3 regions of the Planococcus beijingensis genome follow, and region 3 is predicted to be linked to each of the others. Evidence: riboswitches for the same ligand, from Rfam matches in the RefSeq annotation. Region 3 holds a riboswitch; each other region holds the start of a gene.
The links. Region 3 has a riboswitch for S-adenosylmethionine ahead of IRE19_RS08605 (methionine ABC transporter ATP-binding protein). Riboswitches for the same ligand answer to the same signal wherever they lie in the genome.
Positions count from the first base shown of each region.

Region 1: another riboswitch for S-adenosylmethionine. It lies ahead of IRE19_RS14950 (methionine ABC transporter ATP-binding protein); the one in region 3 lies ahead of IRE19_RS08605 (methionine ABC transporter ATP-binding protein).
Region 2: another riboswitch for S-adenosylmethionine. It lies ahead of IRE19_RS09100 (sulfite oxidase-like oxidoreductase); the one in region 3 lies ahead of IRE19_RS08605 (methionine ABC transporter ATP-binding protein).

Region 1 is NZ_JADHDZ010000006.1:138,371-140,637, forward strand. It holds gene IRE19_RS14940 (ribonuclease M5) at 1-184, shown strand, start outside; gene IRE19_RS14945 (thioredoxin family protein) at 190-516, shown strand; SAM riboswitch class I at 621-725, shown strand; gene IRE19_RS14950 (methionine ABC transporter ATP-binding protein) at 814-1,839, shown strand; gene IRE19_RS14955 (methionine ABC transporter permease) at 1,832-2,267, shown strand, end outside.
Region 2 is NZ_JADHDZ010000003.1:103,539-105,805, reverse strand. It holds gene IRE19_RS09100 (sulfite oxidase-like oxidoreductase) at 227-889, opposite strand; SAM riboswitch class I at 970-1,080, opposite strand; gene modA (molybdate ABC transporter substrate-binding protein) at 1,249-2,022, shown strand; gene modB (molybdate ABC transporter permease subunit) at 2,019-2,267, shown strand, end outside.
Region 3 is NZ_JADHDZ010000003.1:1,310-3,576, reverse strand. It holds gene IRE19_RS08610 (carbon-nitrogen family hydrolase) at 1-724, shown strand, start outside; SAM riboswitch class I at 776-877, shown strand; gene IRE19_RS08605 (methionine ABC transporter ATP-binding protein) at 946-1,959, shown strand; gene IRE19_RS08600 (methionine ABC transporter permease) at 1,949-2,267, shown strand, end outside.

The DNA of each region.
Region 1 (2,267 bases), on a different contig from region 3:
ATTAGTGGATGCAGACTCTTCAGGAGAAAAATTGCGGAAGCTGGTCAAGCGTGAGTTCCCTGAAGCCCGGCATTTTTATGTGAACCGAAGCTACAAGGAAGTCGCAGCAACGCCGCTCCGGATCCTGATGGATGTGCTCATCTCAGCGAATGTCCAGGTCAATAAGCTATTAACAGAGGGATGAAGACGATGCAGGAATGGACTCATAAAGAATGGATCAAAGAAAAGAATACCAATCGCACTACCGCGTATTACTTATACACACCGATGTGCGGGACTTGTCAGGTAGCTTCCAAAATGCTGTCGGTTGTCACAGAACTATTGCCGGATCTTCCGATTGGCAAAGCGAACTTGAACTATGTACAGGAAATTGCAGGAATGTATGAAGTGGAAAGTGTTCCTTGCCTGCTGATTACAGAGAATGGCAAACTTAAGGAGAAGATTTACGCTTTCCAGTCGGTTCCTTATTTATATGGCAAGTTGAAAACTGTTGACGAATATAGCCGGTCATGGTAAATTGAATTTCTGGTAAGAAAAGCGCGGGAATCTATTTGAAATAGGAGAAGCGTAAGATTTACCACCAATTAAAATCTATTCTGTTTTACTAATTTCATATCGAACTCTTATTAAGAGTGGTGGAGGGAAGTGCCCTATGAAGCCCGGCAACCGTCATGAAAATGAAATGGTGCCAAATCACACGAAGCGAAAGCTTTGGAAGATGAGAGATTGGTTTCCGTATAATATACGTTTGCCCTTCTGCTCAGTTATGCGCGGAAGGGTTTTTTATTTTTAGGATTCAGGGGTGTTCAACGAATGATCGAGTTAAAGAAAGTGACGAAAAAATTTGATACAGGCAAGGCGGTTCTTACGGCTGTCGACCAAGTTGATTTATCTATTGCTGATGGAGAAATATTTGGGATTATCGGATATAGTGGAGCCGGTAAAAGTACATTAATCCGCTTATTGAATGGATTGGAAAAACCGACTTCCGGCACTGTGGAAATCAACGGTAAGGTAATTACTTCCATTAAAGGCGGAGAATTGCGGAAAGCGCGCCAGAAAGTCAGTATGATTTTCCAGCATTTCAACTTATTATGGTCGAGGACGGTTAAAGAGAACATCGAATTCCCTTTGGAAATTGCGGGAGTCTCAAAAGCGCAGCGTGGAAAACGGGTTCAGGAACTGATTGAGCTGGTTGGATTATCGGGCCGCGAAAATGCTTATCCATCGGAACTGTCTGGCGGACAGAAGCAGCGTGTCGGTATTGCCCGTGCGCTGGCGAACGATCCGGAAGTCCTATTATGCGATGAAGCAACTTCTGCGCTTGATCCGGAAACAACAGACGCAATCCTTGATTTATTGGTCGATATCAACAAGCGATTAGGCTTGACCATCGTATTGATCACTCATGAAATGCACGTCATCCGAAAAATCTGTCATCGTGTTGCTGTAATGGAAGGCGGGCGTGTCGTGGAGCTCGGAGATGTTCTGAATGTTTTCCAATCACCAAAAGAAGAAATCACCAAACGCTTCGTGGCCCAGGTCACTGATAGTGGAGATTCACAGGAAACCATCAAAAACCTTCGTGAGTTGTATCCGACAGGCGAACTGGTGAAATTGGTTTTTGTCGGAGAACAAACCGAACAGCCAATTCTGACAAAACTGATTCGCAGCCATTCGGTGGAAGTCAATATCGTTCAAGGCAATATTTCGCATACGCAACGTGGAGCTTATGGAACATTGATTCTTCAGTTGAAAGGCTCTCCTGGTGAAATGGAAGAAGCTTTGGCATTTCTCCACTCTGAAGATGTTCAAACGGAGGTAATGCATAATGATTGATTCGTTATTCCCCAATGTAGATTGGGACAGTATGTGGGAAGCCACACTTGAAACTCTTTATATGACAGCTTTATCAACGTTGTTTACATTCATCATCGGTTTGGCTCTTGGAATCCTGTTATTTTTGACAGCTCCTAAACAATTATGGGCCAATAAAGTGGTCAATTGGCTGACAGGTGCATTCGTGAATATATTCCGTTCCATTCCATTTATCATTTTGATTATTTTATTGATTCCTTTTACGTTATTCCTGATGGGTTCCATTCGGGGGCCAAACGCAGCTTTGCCCGCATTGATCATCGGCTCAGCTCCATTTTATGCACGCATGGTGTTGATTGCATTAAAGGAAATCGACAAAGGAGTCATCGAAGCAGCTCGCTCTATGGGCGCGACGACCGGCACAATCATTTGGAAAGTGCTACTGCCTG
Region 2 (2,267 bases), 100 kb from region 3:
TTTCTCTTCTTAGAAGAGAAGTTATTCTTTCATTGAATTTGTTTACATATGAGAGGTTTATCGGAAGCTGCCATTCATTCTATATATGATTTAAAGAACCCATCAACCTTCACATGAAGGATTGATGGGTTCTTTGAAATAATACGAAATATAAAGTTCTAAATTGATGCAAGTTATCTCTTAAAGTGACAGTTCAATTATCCTGGAATCATAAGACTGGACGGAGTCAGTCAAAATCTTTCTTCTCCCATTCGTCTTCAGGAATTTCCAAGTCTTCGCCGGAAAAGCGCTCTTCCTGAAACGGGTCGCCGTTCATGTGGAAACCGTTCTGCTCCCAAAAGCCCGGCTGGTTTTCATCGATGAATTCGATGCCTCGGACCCATTTGACACTTTTCCAGAAATACAGATGGGGTACGATAAAACGCAGCGGGTAACCATGCTTGGCGGTCAACGGTTCGCCGTCAAGTGAATGGGCAAGCAGCACGTCTTCCCGGTCCAAATCGGATAATGCAAGATTGGTGGTGTAATCGTAGTCGCCGTGAAGCATCACATAGCCGCTTTTCGGCGTTACACCCAATTCTTTTATCAGGTCAATAAAACGGACGCCGGTAAAGGTATTGTCGAAGCGGGACCAGCGTGTCACGCAGTGAATGTCGCGTGTTATTGTCGTTTGCGGCAATTTCAGCAGATCCTCGTAATGCAGCGTGATTTCCTTATCAACCTGGCCAAAGATTTTCAATGTCCAAGTGGCCATATCGTAAACCGGCACCTCGCCTTCGTGCAGGACAGGAAAGCGCTCGGTCAACACCTGTCCAGGCGGGAGGCGTTCAACCAGGGAAGGATCCACTACAGGGACCCGCGTACGTTTGATTCGTTCGGCTTTGCTCAGCTTCATGTGATCACTCCTTAAAATAAATAAAACTCTTCCACTGAAAAAGGGAAGAGTTGGGTCTGCTGGTGAAATTCTCTTCCTCATCTTTCAGAACATCGTGGTTCTGTTGGATTTGGCACCATTCCAGTTTGTGAACTGGCGGTTGCCGGGCGTCATCGGGCCATTCCCTCTGCCTCTCTTGATAAGGATAAAGCGTATTTAATTTCTGGTATGACTTATTTTACCGAAACCGCTTATTTCCTGCAAGATTATTCGGAAAATAATTCAGCTTCTCTCCGGCTGGCGTTATACTGATAGTACGTGGAGAATCACGTGCATAGCAAGCGTCACTTTCTGTTTATAAGGAGTCCTGCAAAATGAAAAAAATGATCGGCATTATAGGAATGGCCGTACTGTTGAGCGGCTGCACCAACACAACAGCAGAAAACGGCGATGTGCTGCTTGTTTCAACAGCTTCAAGCCTGACAGAAGTCATGAAAAAAATGGAAGAGGAATTTCATCAAGTGGAGCCGGATATCGAGCTGTCATTCAATTATGGATCATCGAGCAAGCTGCGAAGCCAAATTGAACAAGGCGCACCGGCAGATTTATTTTTATCAGCCAGTGAAAAGGATATGGAGCAGCTGGAATCCGAGCAACTGGTGAAAGCCGAAACTGTGGTGCCTTTTGCTGAAAATCGCCTGGTACTTGCGTCATTGGAGAAGTTTCCGGAAACTGCAGATTTTACAGAAATAGTGATGAATGCAGAAGAAACCATTGCGGTCGGAGAGCCGGACAGCGTACCGGTTGGAAATTTCACAAAGCAGGCGCTGGACAGCCAAGGGTTATGGCAGCCGCTTGAAGGGCGCCTTATCTACGCAAAAGATGCACGGCAAGTGGTGACGTATATCGAAAGCGGAAATGCCGGACTTGGCATCGTCTATTCCTCGGATGCGGTTATTTCCCAGGAAATAAAAGGGGCACTCGAAGTGCCGGGGCAGGAAAATCCTGTCGTCTATCCGGGAGCTGTCGTCGCGGATTCAGAAAAACAGCAGGCCGCTGTGGCTTTTCTGGATTTTGTAACGGGTCCCAAAGGGCAGACTATCCTCGAACAATACGGCTTTTTGCCTGCAAATGAGGCGACGCCATGATGCCGTATGATTTGTCGCCGCTTTGGCTGTCGCTGAGAGTTGCGGTTATTTCCACTCTATTTGTGTTTTTGGCTAGCTTGGCGCTTGCACGGTTGATGAGCAGACGTGAATTTTTCGGCAAAAGCCTGGTGGAAGCGTTGATTTTGCTGCCATTGGTCTTGCCGCCGACTGTCATCGGCTTCGGCTTGATCGTCTTGTTTGGCGCCAATGGACCGCTTGGGATTCTGCTTGAACAATGGTTTGGA
Region 3 (2,267 bases):
CCTGGATTATTTAACGGAAGCGGCCAGCAATGGAGCGGAGACGATCGTCTTGCCTGAAATGTGGAATACAGGATATGCATTGACCGAACTGGATACATTGGCAGACAGCACAAACCGGACAGTGGAATTGCTCAAAAGTTTTGCGAAAGAGCATAAAGTCAATATTGTGGGTGGCTCTGTTTCGACTGAAAAAAACGGAGGATTCTATAATACGATGTACGTTGTCGACAAAGACGGCGGGCTGGTTTCGGAATACGATAAAGCCCATCGTTTTTGTTTAATGGATGAACATATCCATCTTGAAGAAGGCGATACACTTGGCACATTCGAATTGGATAATCAGACATACGGAGGCGTCATTTGTTACGATATCCGTTTTCCTGAATGGATCCGTGCCCAGGCGCTGAACGGTGCAAAACTTGTATTTGTATCAGCGGAATGGCCCGAAGCGCGGATTGATCATTGGCGCATCTTGTTGCAGGCACGCGCCATCGAAAACCAAATTTTTATTGTCGCCTCGAACCGTATCGGCAGTGATCCAAACAATGAATTCGGCGGCAGCACGATGGTGATCGCCCCCTGGGGAGAAGTTCGTTTGGATATGAAGAAAGAGGAAGGCATTGGTTATGCAGAAATCGATTTGGATGAAGTAGAGGAAGTCCGGAAGCGCATTCCGGTATTCGCCGATCGCCGTGAGCAATTGTACGAAAAATTCAAAAAGTAGATTGACACTCGCTGGGGATGCCTGTAACATAAAATTCAATTAAATAACTTAAACTTATCAAGAGAGACTGAGGGACAGGCCCTGTGACGTCCGGCAACCCCCGATTGGGAAGGTGCCAAATCCAACGGAATCCAATGTTCCGAAAGATAAGTCGAGAAACTAAATTTTTCGATGCTTCTTTCTTGATGAAAGAGGCATCTTTTTATTGGCGGGAGGAAGCTATGATACAGATTGAGAAATTGACGAAAACTTACACAACTAAGCATGGCACCGTCACTGGAGTGGATAATGTTTCATTGGAAATCGGAAAAGGTGAAATTTTCGGCATCGTCGGCTATTCAGGTGCCGGCAAAAGTTCGCTGATCCGTTGCATCAACTTGCTTGAACGGCCGACTTCCGGCAGCGTCACAGTAGATGGCAATGATTTGACCAAACTAAACAGTGAAAAATTGAGAAAAGCCCGTTTGAAAATCGGCATGATTTTTCAGCATTTCTACCTGATCAGCCAAAAGACGGTGTACGAAAATATCGCTTTTGCGCTTCGGGCTGCAGGCACTCCATCTAAAAATCTGAAAGGCCGCGTGGAAGAATTGTTGGAAATGGTCGGTTTATCAGATAAACGCGATGTTTATCCAGCTCAATTGAGCGGTGGACAGAAACAGCGTGTCGGCATCGCACGGGCATTAGCCAACAATCCGGCCGTTTTGTTATGTGATGAAGCAACATCGGCACTGGATCCGAATACCACATTGTCCATTTTGCGTTTATTGAAAGACATCAATCTTAAATTGAACATCACAATTGTACTGATTACGCATGAAATGAATGTCGTCAAGGAAATCTGTGACCGCATGGCCGTCATGCAAGGTGGCCGTGTCATTGAAGAAGGTCAGGTCTACGACATTTTTGCAGATCCTCAAAAGGAATTGACCAAGGAATTCATCTCCAGCGTTGTCTCTTTCAATGTTCCGGAACACTTGTTGAGTGAATTTACGGGTACAGTAGTGAAAGTGTTGTTCAAAGGGGGAGTGGCCGGAGAAGGCGTAATTTCCGATATGCTGCAGAATTATCCGGTCAAAGGAAACTTTTTGCATGGAGCGATTGAGTATATTCAGGAAAGGCCGCTTGGCGTTTTTATCATGGAGTTGAAAGGGACTTCTTCTGACGTCATGGATGCATTGAAGTATATGGAAAGCAGATCGGCAATTGTGGAGGTGATTCCGAATGGGCGTTGAATGGGGACGAATTATTGAATTATGGCCCGAAATACAGACTGCTTTTTTTCAGACACTGACAATGATCGGGATTTCCTTGGCAGTGGCTTTGATTGTCGGCCTTCCTTTGGGAATTTTGCTGTTCATTACAGACCGCGGCTTATTTCTTGAAAACCGGCCGGTCAATGCTGTGATTGGTTTTATCGTCAATATTGTGCGTTCTATTCCGTTTATCATTTTGTTGGTGGCACTTATCCCGCTGACGAAACTTATTACAGGAACAACCATTGGCCCGATTGCGGCGAGTGTGTCCCTATCGGTTGCGGCGA